4 regions of the Fictibacillus nanhaiensis genome follow, and region 1 is predicted to be linked to each of the others. Evidence: riboswitches for the same ligand, from Rfam matches in the RefSeq annotation. Region 1 holds a riboswitch; each other region holds the start of a gene.

Region 1 (3,185 bases):
TATTCTCGTTGCAGACTTGATATCACAAAAATTAACATAATCTATTAAGACAACAGACACTTTTCTGTTGTCTTTTTTTGACCCCATTTTCAACGGGCGTATACTTGTTTTGTTTAAAAGATAATCAAAAAAGGTATGAATACCAATAATATGCATGCGGGTCTATAGAAATCCCTCCTGATACATACTTAGAATAAACAACTAGAAAGCCGGTGGAGAAAACATGAAGAAATTCACAATGATCATCACAATCTGTATCATCGTTTTGATAGGGGTTGCTTTTGGCGTGTACTCGCTTAACTCTAAAGAAATGGAAGTGACAGCACTTGGTGATTCTCTTGCCTATGGATTAGGTGATACAAAAGATAATGGGTATATAGGGGATGTTGAAAAACGGTACGAAGAAGATTTAGATAAACAGCTTGTCATTCATGACTTTGGAGTTCCAAATGATACAAGCACAGACCTGCGTCAGCGGTTGAAAAATCCAGAGATAGCAAAAACAGCTAAAAGCTCTGATGTTATTTTTATAAATATTGGTACGAATGATTTTCTTAAAAGCACAGATCAACTAACAAAATTCAACAAAAAAGAACTAGCAGCAAATGAAGAAATCTACAAAGAAAATCTAAATAAAATCATTCAGAAAATACAAAATAAAGAAAAGCCAAAGGCCATTTATATAATAGGAATCTATAACCCGAAAGCTGAATGGAGTGATATGGCTGTTGTTAATGAGGCCGTATCAACTTGGAATCAATCTACAAAAGAAGTTACAAAGAAATATAAAAATACGACTTATATACGTACGGATGACCTTTTCATCAACAAAAATAAACGTGATTATTTCTCTGATAAACTTCATCCTAATGAAAAAGGATATGCTTTAATTGGAAAAAGAGTTTACGAAAACATCCGTAAGAGTTCTGAATATAAATAAACGATAACCATTGACGCAGAATGAACAATCTGTTAATCTACAAAACGTTACAAATAAAATAATTAAATAAAAGTCCTCACATTAATCTCTGTGAGGTAGAGGTCGCATGAATTATGAGTAGAACTGTTAGAGGCAAGTGGTGCTTATGACAACAGTTTAAAAGGAATTGATGCCGAAATGGGTTTAGATCCACGTAACAAATCCATTGGGGCTGCATTGAACAAGTGCAGAACTGTCGCAGAACGTTCTGCGTTGAGCTATGAGAGATTTTTGGAGGATGCTGATTATATTCACGTATGGGCGTTTCCATACGTGTTTTTTTATTGGCTTTATATCAACAGGAGGTACTTACATCATGAAAAATAATAATTGGAGTGTGTGGTTGCTAACTGCATTTGTCGTTGGAAACATGGTTGGCTCAGGAATTTTTATGTTACCGAACACATTAGCTCAAACAGCTAGTCCACTTGGTGTTACAGCCGCATGGGCAGTTACAGGGTTTGGAGTATTAATGATCGCGTTAGTCTTTGGTTCATTATCCATAAGAAAACCGGAATTAACAGCAGGACCTCAAAGCTATGCAAGAGCTTTGTTCTCCAATCCAAAAGCCGGAAATGTAGCAGGATTCAGCATGGTATGGGGATACTGGGTGGCGAATTGGATAAGCAACGTCGCGATCATCACGAGTTTTGCAGGATATTTGTCAACGTTTTTCCCTATGATGCGAAGTCAAAAGGTTATCGGAACGGTACTTAACCAAGACATTCAGTTAGGAAAGCTAATTACATTTGTCGTGTGTACGGCACTTCTATGGTTTACTCATTTTATTTTAATCAAGAGCATGAACGGAGCAGGGAAACTTAACTTTGTGGCAACGGCTTCAAAAGTAATCGGATTTATGTTGTTTATAGTCGCTGCACTTTTCGCTGTTGAGTCAACCATCTTTGCTGATGCTTACTTCCCAATTGTAGACAATGAAGGGACCTCTCATGGTCTTGGAAGTCAGATTAATATGGCGGCCATTGCAACGTTATGGGCTTTTGTTGGGATCGAATCAGCTGTTGTCTTATCGGGGAGAGCTTCTTCGCAACGAGATGTTAAAAAAGCTACGATCATAGGTCTTTTGATTGCACTTAGCATCTACATGATTACGACATTACTAACGATGAACGTTTTGCCTCGAGAAGTTCTCATGAGTTCAGACAAACCATTCGTTGATGTATTATCCGTACTGATCGGAAATACGGGAGCTTCCTTAATGGGATTGTTAGCTGTTATCTCTTTGTTCGGTTCAACAATCGGCTGGATTCTGTTAAGTTCGGAAGTTCCTTATCAAGCAGCTAAATCAGGCGTATTTCCCGCTATCTTCGCAAAAGTGAATAAGAACGGTAGCCCGGTGAACGCATTAGCAGTAACCAACATCATGTCTCAAATTTTTATCTTTTCTACGATATCAGGTACGATCGGTGAAGCTTATACGTTCTTAACCACTTCAGCTACGCTCGCATATTTGATCCCGTATTTGATTTCGGCCATTTACTTTTTAAAGCTTGTCTTTAGCGGAGAAACTTACAATGATATAAAAGGATCTCGCGTAAGAGATGGTGTGATTGCTTTATTGGCATTCATCTACTCGAGTTGGGTTATCATTTCCGGAACAGCGGATGTGAAGACCTTCACTTTAGGAATCGGATTATTTTTCTTAGGATTTCTCGTATATCCCATCTTTCATAAATATACGCCGAATAACCGTAAAAATAGCAAAGTGGCATAAAGAGGTTTTCTTTTTAAAGTCTTTAACGTATAATGTGAGTTAACTTCATATAGCTCGTATAATCGCAGGGATATGGCCTGCAAGTTTCTACCAAACCCCCGTTAAGGGTTTGACTACGAGTGACGCAAACTTTCCATGCATCTTTCTATAGATGTATTGGGCTATTTATGTGTTCCGATTTTATTTAACCGGAGAATTGCTTCACTCGTTCAGAGAGAAGGTGTTCTCCGGTTTTTTTGTGTGTAAATTAAACAATGGGGTGGGAAAATGAATTTTTTAGAAAAGAAAATTTGTGATGAAGGCATTGTGTTGTCCTCGTCCGTTTTAAAAGTAGACTCGTTTTTAAATCATCAGATCGACCCAGAGCTCATGCAGCAAATAGGTACTGAATTTGCAGATCGTTTTAAAAATGAAGGAATTACAAAAATTGTTACGATTGAATCTTCAGGTATAGCACCTGCTGTTTTCGCG
Region 2 (3,185 bases), 840 kb from region 1:
GAATAACAAAAGCCGGCGGATTGCCGGCTTTTTCAATGTTTACGTGTTCTGAACGGGAACACGAGCATCTAACTCAAACACATCATGCAGCGTTTCAATCGACTTGATCATATCCTCTTGTTTTACAACAGTTGATACCTTAATCTCAGAAGTACTCACCATCTTGATCATAATCTCTTCGTCTGACAGAGCTTTAAACATTTTAGCGGCTACTCCAGGATTCGAGATCATGCCTGAACCAACGATGGACACCTTTGCTAGACCTTGTTCATAACTGATTGATTCAAATCCTAATTTTCCTTGATGCGCGGCAAGCACTTCTTGTGTAGCAGACAATGAATTTGATTCGATCGAGAAAGAAATATTCGTTTTTTCTTCATTTAATACATTTTGAATGATGATGTCTACGTTTATACCGTTCGAAGCCAAAATCGTAAACAGTTCGGCTAAAGCATGCATTTCATTAGGTACTGAAGAAACCGTAATTTTTGTTATATTTCCTTCGAATGCTAGACCTCTAACCATTAAATTTTGTTCCATCGATACTTCCTCCTCTACTAATGTTCCACGTTCTTCGCTCATACTAGATCTTACTTCTAAAGTAATATTATAATTTTTAGCAAACTCAACCGCTCTTGGATGTAGAACCCCTGCACCAAGGTTAGCCATCTCTAACATCTCATCATAAGAGATCGAAGGTAGTTTTCTAGCTGAGTTCACTACCCGCGGATCTGTCGTATAAACGCCTGTTACATCGGTATAGATGTCACATCGTTCTGCTTTTAAAGCTGCAGCTAGAGCAACCGCTGTAGTATCTGATCCACCTCTACCAAGAGTGGCAATATCCTTTGTTTCAGGAATTAGTCCTTGAAAACCAGCAACTACCACGATATGACCTTCTTCTAAAAGCGAAGAGATGCGCTTTGAATCGATGTCTAATATTCTAGCATTTGAAAAGGCATCTTCCGTTTGAATGCCCGCTTGCCATCCTGTTAATGATTGAGCTTTGTAACCCTCTTGATGCAGCGCCATCGTCAATAGGGCGATCGTAATTTGCTCTCCTGTCGTAAGCAGCATATCCATCTCTCGTTTAGAAGGGTTCCCACTGATCTCTGTTGCGAGTTTGACAAGTTCATCCGTAGTTTTACCCATCGCTGAAACAACAACTACTACTTCATTTCCTGCATCCACTTCATGGATAATTCGTTTTGCAACATTTTGTATACGCTCAACAGAGCCAACACTAGTTCCACCGAATTTTTGAACGATTCTCCCCATCTACTCCAAATCCTTTCTAGTTGTAAGATTCTATCTCTTTTAATTAGAAGACTTTGTTGACGCGAAAGTGACCACGTCACTTAGTTTGCACGTATACTTTTCGGACGAAAACTGAAAAGTAAATACAAAAAAGCAACAATAAGGAAAAACCCTATTGTTGCTATAATCCGTAGCAAGCCAAGTTTGTTCCCCCCTCGTGAGATAGTCCTCCACACAAATCCTGGGGGGACTTGTGTGACAGCTCTGTATTTATTCAATACAGGTCCAGCATAAAAGGCTAGAAGTCCTTTTACACTTCGGCAAGAATCCCCTTTCCACCATCATCACCAGAGCTTCTTCTCTTCAGATGGGTTACTATTGGTTCCTGCTCCTCTACCATCACTTCATACGAAGCATGGCATATTTATAAAGTTGCATTCATTTTAACAAAGTTACTCAATGGCTGCAACTACTCATTTGATAAAAATGCTTTTTCGATCAGCTCTGCTACTGGTTTAGGTACACCTGCTGCTTGAATCTCATCAACGGAAGCTTCTTTTAACTTCTTTAATGATCCAAAATGGCGAAGAAGCATCTTCTTCCGTTTGTCACCGATGCCAGCAATGCTGTCTAATGTTGACTCAAACATACTTTTGGAGCGAACTTTTCGGTGGAAAGAGATCGCAAACCTATGAACTTCATCTTGAATTCGTTGCAACAGATAGAATTCCTGACTGTTTCGAGCCAAGTGTATCATCTCTGGAGGATCACCGATCCATAGCTGTGACGTTCTATGTTTTTCATCTTTCGATAGACCTGCCACAGGAATAAATAAGTTAAGCTCGTTTTCTAACACATCTTGAGCCGCTGATATCTGGCCTTTTCCCCCATCGATCAAAATAAGATTAGGAAGCTCTCCTTCTTCTCTTAACACTCTCGTATACCTGCGGCGAACAACTTCTTTCATGGAAGCATAATCATCTGGTCCTTCTACCGATTTAATTTTGTATTTTCGATAATCCTTTTTATACGGTTTACCATCAACAAAAACAACCATCGCAGAAACAGGATCTGTTCCATGTATATTCGAGTTATCGAACGCTTCGATACGATAAGGAGCAGCAATTCCGATTCTTTCGCCAAGGTTCTCAACGGCTTTAATCGTTCTCGCTTCATCTTGCTCGATTAGGGCAAATTTTTCGTGAAGAGCTAATGACGCGTTCTTAGTGGCTAATTCTACCAGCTCCTTCTTTTGTCCTTTTTTCGGTTGCAATACTTTCACTTGAAGAAGTTCCGATATAAGATTAGCATCCACTTCTTGAGGAAGCAGAATCTCTTTAGGAAGAAGGTGATTCTTTTGCAGATAGAACTGACCAATAAAAGTGAGGAGATCTTCATTCGCCTCTCCATAAAACGGAAAGACAGAAATATCTCGGGCGATCACTTTACCTTGTCGGATAAAGAAGACTTGTACACACATCCAACCTTTATCAAAATGGTAGCCAAACACGTCTCGATCGACTAGATCTGCTGTCATCATCTTTTGCTTTTCCATAACAGCTTCAATGTGCTGGATCTGATCTCGAAGCTCTTTTGCGCGTTCAAAGTTCAATGCTTCAGAAGCTTCAAGCATCTTTTCCGATAACTCATTTTTAACGTCCTGATAACCGCCGTTAAGAAATTTCACGATGCCGTCAACCATTTTCTTGTTTTCTTGTTCGGTTACATCATATACGCAAGGACCTAAACATTGACCGATATGATAATACAGACATACACGTTTAGGCATCGTGTCACACTTTCGAAGTGGAAAAATGCGATCTAACAGTTTTTTCGTTTCTTGGGCAGCATAAGCGTTCACGAACGGACCAAAATATTTTCCGCCGTCTTTTTTGATCTTCCGTATATATAGAAGTCGCGGCTGTTTT
Region 3 (3,185 bases), 1.1 Mb from region 1:
AAGCTATCAATGATTGAGATGATCGTCCAAGCAAAAAGTAAGATCGTAACAGCACCGAGCATAGATTGAATACCACGTCCCAGTCCTTTTCCTAATGATGCAGCACCCATCTTCTTAGGTAGGAAGAACAATATAGCTGAAGCTAAACCAAGCAGCCCCCCATATACCAGTGATTTTGGTACATCTGTGTTTTCGAAAATAGATAAAAGTGTGATGGCCGTTGGTTCATCAAGCCCCTTCACATTTTGAATGCCCGTATAGATCATAAATCCAACCGTTGATACAATCAAAATCACGATTGGCCACACAAGGTCTCCTACTTTTCCTTTATCACTTTCTTCGAGCTTGATTCCTTCTCCGATTGCTGCTTTTTTATCGGGAGCAATCACTTCTCCTGTTGCAAGAGCTGTTTCTTCATGCTTTTTCATCGGTCCAAAATCAAGTTGAAAATACGCAACGATAAACACGAGAACTAGGGCAAACACTGCATAAAAATTCATAGGAATCATCTGAATAAATGCACTGAATGCAGACATATTCGTAATCTCATGTGTAGCAAAAATCGTTCCAATAATACCAATGATGTACGCTCCCCAACTTGAAACAGGTGAAATGACACATACTGGGGCAGCTGTTGAATCAAGATAATAAGCGAGTTTTGCACGTGAGATGCGGTGTCGATCTGTAATGGGTCTGCTTACATTTCCGACAGCTAAAGAGTTAAAATAGTCATCAATAAAAATGACGAGGCCGAACACAACGGTCAGAAGTTGTGCACCTCTTCTGGTTTTCACTCTCGCGATCGCCCACTCTCCAAAAGCACGGCTTCCTCCTGCTAACGAGATAATGCTCGTCATCATTCCTAAAATCAATAAGAATAGAAGAATATACACATTCCACTCATTTAACGCACCATCTGAAATAAAGTGCCCTTTAACTATCGTACCAATTTCTTTCAGTGTCGCTCCCATACTAAAATCATGAAGTAATAATGCTCCCGCAATGATTCCAGCTCCTAGCGAGACTAACACTCTGCGTGTTAGAACCACCATTAAGATTGCCAATACAGGTGGTATTAATGAATAAATCGAATTCTCAAATTCCATGATGTTCCTCCTTCTTTTCATTCAGCCATCGATATTGAGGAGTTCTTACAGGACGTTGAGGAAAAAAGGACAAAATAAAAAGCGATCAATAGACAAGGAAATAACCTGTTATCAATCACTTAAGTAATTTATGGTTTTCCTCATCGATCAGTAGTCCTCCACTGCTTTAAGTTTCAAAGCAGTGACAGTTTTACACTTATTTAGTGCAAACCCAGCAAAAGTGAACAGACGGTTACCTTTTGCTTCGGCGGAAGTTCCTTTCCTTTTTCTTCACAGACGTCACTCTCTGAAAAAGTACTTATAAAATCCGCTCCTCTACCCCATCGGTGATAGGCTTAAAGACATATATAATTTTTAATTCAATTACAATTATAACAAACTAGAACGAATGGTCAACCTGAACAGGATTTGTTAAATAAAGGAAATATTTTTATTCTGTTGCTTCTTTCCCACTCACGTCTTCTGATGAGCTATCTTCTGGAATATCAGTACCTTCTTGAAATTCATCTTCGCTTTTTACTTTTTCTTTTATCTGAGGATCAATTGGTAAAGCGGGCTGAATCGGGTCACCCGATTGATTATAATAAATCGGTACTTCTCCTGGTATAAATTGACCCATTATTTGTATAGGTCTTGTTACTATTGCAGTTTCAGTTGCAAAAGGTATAACTACTTTAGCTTTTACAGTAACAATAATATTTATTGAAATCCAAGTATTATTAATGCCCACTGTTTCAATTTTTTCTTCAATATCAGTATTTACATCTCCAACAATAGTGAATTTTATGGGAATGCGTGGTCCTAAATTCGCTAATAAGGAGTTTTCAGTAGCTTGCCCAAGAGGTATATCCATGATCACGCCGGGTTCATCCGGATGTTTTTTTGATAAACCTAATTTTTCTGATTTAATACTTTCTGGAATTTTACCTTTTTCGATTTCTTTTAAAAATTCTTGAACAACAATCGCTGACTTATATTGAACATTGTTTACTACTTTTTGATTAACTCCAGCAAAAACAATGTTTCCATCTTTATCTTCTTTAGAAATTAGTATGTCTTGCATATCGATTGAATCAAATAATTTATTAAAAATTGCTTCATTTATTGCTAAAGATGCTATTTCCTCTGTTTTTCTCTGAGCTACATACATCAAAGTTGGCTCAATTCCTTTATCTACTAACCACAACCCTTGAATAGTAATAATAATAAAAAGTGAAAAAGATATTAGCACAACAAATCGGAATGGAAGTGGCCCTTTTCGAAGTTTCATTTTTTTGCGTTTAAGCAAAAGGTAACCCCCCTTTATCTACATATACATATGTATGCAGACAAGAGGGGGGCTCATTCAAACTTTATGGTTTTAATTTTTTTCGTACACGACAAAATCGTGTGGATATTTGTTCTTTTCATCAACAATGCCTGGTTTACGTGAGACTTCCATCCACTCATCACGATTGATCTCAGGAAAATACGTATCAGCGTCAAATGTATGGTGGATCTCTGTAACATACAGACGATCTGCAACTGACATGAACAACTTAAAGATCTCAGTTCCACCAATCACACATAATTCTTCTGCTTCTTTTTGCATGACTTCGTCAACAGAATGAACCACGGTCGTTCCTTCTGCTTGATACTTTTCATCTCTTGTTACCACGATATTCTCTCGTCCGGGTAGAGGCTTTCCGATAGATTCATACGTTTTTCGCCCCATCACGATCGGTTTTCCCATCGTTACGTTTTTAAAGTGCTTGAGATCGTTCGGTAAGTACCACGGAAGGTCATTGTCTTTGCCGATCGCACGATTTTCATCCATCGCTACAACAAACGAGATCATACGCTCACCACACCTTTAATATGGGGATGCGCTTCATAGTCTACAAGTTCAAAATCACCGTAAGTAAAATCAAAGATATTCGTTACATTCGGATTTATCTTCATCTTAGGAAGCGGCTTTGGCTCACGAGTGAGCTGCAGCTCAACTTGTTCAAGATGATTGGTGTAGATGTGTGCGTCACCTACTGTGTGAACGAACTCACCTGGTTTAAGGCCTGTTACTTGAGCTACCATCATCGTTAA
Region 4 (3,185 bases), 460 kb from region 1:
AGAATTACACAAAAAGTTGAGCAACAGCAACCTTTTGAGTCGATAGCACTTTCACTTTCAACTGACCTTATGCGCGTATGTTTAGTAAAAGCTGGTGTGACGGAAGAAGAGTGGTCTTTATCAACCGTAGTGGATGAAAACATCGTAAATAAACACTTTTTAAGAGACCGTTCCACTGTTATTGATGAACGAAATAGACAAAAACTTATGAAAAACAGAAATTTATAATTGCCTAAAGCATAAAAAAGCTCCGGAAAAATCCGGAGCTTTTCTTATTTGGAAATTATTCTTCCCAAACTTTAACTTCTTTCATTACATCGCCTTGTTTAATACGAAGGACCGTTTCCATACCTTCTGTAACTTGTCCAAAAACAGTATGAACACCGTTCAAGTGCGGCTGTGGCTCGTGTACGATAAAGAATTGGCTTCCACCTGTATCGCGACCAGCATGCGCCATTGAAAGAGAACCTGCTACGTGCTTGTGTGGGTTTCCTTCTGTTTCACAAGGAATAGAATAACCAGGGCCGCCAGCTCCAGTTCCTGTTGGATCTCCACCTTGAGCTACAAATCCAGGGATAACACGGTGGAATGTAACACCGTTGTAAAAGCCTTCGTTTGCAAGTTTTTCAAAGTTTTCTACTGTTCCAGGTGCTTCTTCCTGATACAGATCAAATACAATTTTTTCGCCGTTTTCAAATTCAATTGAACCTTTTTTCATAAAAAACAGGCCTCCTTCTACTTCATTCAACTACCATTGTACGGCTAAAAAGCTGCTCCGTAAACTAATTTACACAAAAACATTCGATTTTAGCGGAACATCGTTCTTGATGAGGTCTTCATATGTTTCCCTCTTAACTACTAGCTGTTCTTCTCCGTTTTCTACAAATACAACTGCTGGCCGCTGAATTCGATTATAGTTGCTTGCCATACTATAACCGTAAGCACCCGTACAGGAAACAGCCAAGAAGTCGCGATCACATACTTCAGGAAGGTCAATATCCCAAATTAACATATCGCCGCTCTCACAGCACTTCCCTGCGATCGATACCGTTTTTGTGGCTTGTTCGTTCATCTTATTCGCTACAAAAGCTTCATATTTCGCTTGGTAGAGTGCAGGACGAATGTTATCTGTCATCCCGCCATCAATGGAAACATAGTGTCTAACTCCCTCGATTTCTTTTTGAGAGCCAATCGAGTAGATCGTCGTACCCGCATCCCCTACAAGGGAACGGCCTGGTTCAATCCAAAGTTCAGGAAGATCTTGACCTTCAAATTGAATCATCTGTTTCTTCACTTCTACGATCATGGCTGAAACGTACTGTTCGGGAGATAGAGGTGTATCCTCTGTTGTATATTGGATACCGAATCCGCCTCCAAGATTTACGACACTTGGAAAATAACTAAAATTTTCTTCCCACTTCTTAAAATGATTAAACAGTTTTTCAATCGCCAGGGTGAACCCTTCTGTTTCAAAAATTTGAGAGCCAATATGACAATGAATCCCTAGAACACGAAAGCCTTCAAATGCAATTACTTCTTGAAGTGCTTTGTCTCCTTGACCATTTCCTAGGTCAAATCCAAACTTAGAATCTTCCTGTCCAGTAATGATGTAATCATGGGTATGTGCTTCAATCCCTGGAGTTAAACGAAGAAGAATGTTTACTTTTTTGTTTAGCTTACTGCTCAACATCTTTAATAATGAGATCTCATGAAAATTATCTACTACAATACAGCCAACTCCAGCTGTAAGTGCAAATTCTAATTCTGCTAAGCTCTTGTTGTTTCCATGAAAGTGAATTCTCTCAGGTGGAAATTCAGCTTGAAGTGCTGTATAAAGTTCTCCGCCTGAAACCACATCGAGACTTAATCCTTCTTGCTCGATAAGCTGAAACATGGCGATCGAGGAAAAGGCTTTTGAGGCATAAGCGACTTGATACCCTACCCCGCTTTCCTCGAACGCATTTTTGAAACCTCTTGCTCTATTTTTAATTAAGGATAGATCATACAGATAAAGCGGTGTTCCATATTTTTTCGCAAGCTCTATCGTATCTATACCACCGATCCAAAGATGCTGATTATCTCCAATTCTTGATGTTCCGTGTAAATTCACAAAAAATCCCCTCTCGTTGTTGATAGAGAATTCAATCCCGACAAATACAAAAAACAGCCGCAACTAAGGCAGGCTGTCAAAACCGTACCCTCATGTCGGAATAGCTCTCCACTACAGATGTAGTGACAGTCCGTTGCTTATTCAGCAGCGGCCCAGCATAAAAAGCGATGGAACCCTTCTTACACTTCGGCAAATTGACCTTTCAACATATTTCATCGTCATCCATGAACTCCATATGCTACTCATTCGTTTTGCGCCTCTACCTCATATGAGGCATATTTATTTAGTTATGAATTTAACATAATTTTCAACAATCAGCAAGGGACAGATTAATTAGTTGGCTGTTTTTTGGTGTTCTGCGGATGTACGATACTCGGCCGAACTTTAGAAACCGGAACGGCTATCCGAACAACGATCTGCAGGAATGCTTTAGGATTAAAAGGAATGAACGGCCATAGGTATGGTGTGTTCAGATTCTTAATCGTTGCCATATACAAGATCATGATGGTAAAACCAACGATAAACCCAGGGACTTTAAAGAGCATGACCATAATAATCAGAAAAAGACGCAAAACCCTGTTGGCGATACTCAGCTCATAACTAGGTGTAGAGAACGCCCCAATGGCAGCAATTGCAACATAAAGAATAACTTCTGGAACGAATAACCCCACATCAATCGCTATCTGACCGATCAATACAGCCGCGATCAGACCCATGGCGGTTGATAGAGCACTCGGTGTATGGATGGCCGCAAGTCTTAAAATATCGATCCCCATCTCTGCAAAAATAATTTGAAGAAACAAAGGGATGTTCGTGTGTTTATTCGGACCTATAAAATCAATGAAAGGCGGCAGCAATTGCTCTTCCATCGAGAACAATAGCCACATCGGTACTAAGAATACCGATGCCAGCATACCTGTAAAACGGGTCCATCTTAAAAATGCACCTATGAATGGTGTCTGCCTAAACTCTTCTGCATGTTGTACGTGATGAAAAAGTGTTGTAGGTGTAATGATGACACTTGGTGATGTATCTGTGATGATTAATACATGACCTTCCATCAAGTGTTGAGCTG

What was found. A riboswitch is a leader RNA that binds a small molecule or an ion and turns the genes downstream of it on or off. The one in region 1 is predicted to bind lysine.
Region 2: another riboswitch for lysine. It lies ahead of ACFS5O_RS09635 (aspartate kinase); the one in region 1 lies ahead of ACFS5O_RS14130 (amino acid permease).
Region 3: another riboswitch for lysine. It lies ahead of ACFS5O_RS08225 (Na+/H+ antiporter NhaC family protein); the one in region 1 lies ahead of ACFS5O_RS14130 (amino acid permease).
Region 4: another riboswitch for lysine. It lies ahead of lysA (diaminopimelate decarboxylase); the one in region 1 lies ahead of ACFS5O_RS14130 (amino acid permease).

The regions. Positions count from the first base shown of each region.
Region 1 is NZ_JBHUPF010000006.1:2,039,187-2,042,371, reverse strand. It holds gene ACFS5O_RS14140 (class D sortase) at 1-40, shown strand, start outside; gene ACFS5O_RS14135 (GDSL-type esterase/lipase family protein) at 224-940, shown strand; lysine riboswitch at 1,029-1,208, shown strand; gene ACFS5O_RS14130 (amino acid permease) at 1,296-2,714, shown strand; purine riboswitch at 2,749-2,850, shown strand; gene ACFS5O_RS14125 (xanthine phosphoribosyltransferase) at 2,982-3,185, shown strand, end outside.
Region 2 is NZ_JBHUPF010000006.1:1,204,123-1,207,307, reverse strand. It holds gene ACFS5O_RS09640 (YslB family protein) at 1-6, shown strand, start outside; gene ACFS5O_RS09635 (aspartate kinase) at 40-1,278, opposite strand; lysine riboswitch at 1,473-1,661, opposite strand; gene uvrC (excinuclease ABC subunit UvrC) at 1,727-3,185, opposite strand, start outside.
Region 3 is NZ_JBHUPF010000006.1:926,520-929,704, reverse strand. It holds gene ACFS5O_RS08225 (Na+/H+ antiporter NhaC family protein) at 1-1,106, opposite strand, end outside; lysine riboswitch at 1,250-1,432, opposite strand; gene yunB (sporulation protein YunB) at 1,537-2,394, opposite strand; gene ACFS5O_RS08215 (dihydrofolate reductase) at 2,467-2,943, opposite strand; gene ACFS5O_RS08210 (thymidylate synthase) at 2,940-3,185, opposite strand, start outside.
Region 4 is NZ_JBHUPF010000006.1:1,583,219-1,586,403, reverse strand. It holds gene ACFS5O_RS11625 (DUF309 domain-containing protein) at 1-228, shown strand, start outside; gene ACFS5O_RS11620 (peptidylprolyl isomerase) at 284-718, opposite strand; gene lysA (diaminopimelate decarboxylase) at 788-2,110, opposite strand; lysine riboswitch at 2,204-2,380, opposite strand; gene ACFS5O_RS11610 (spore germination protein) at 2,440-3,185, opposite strand, start outside.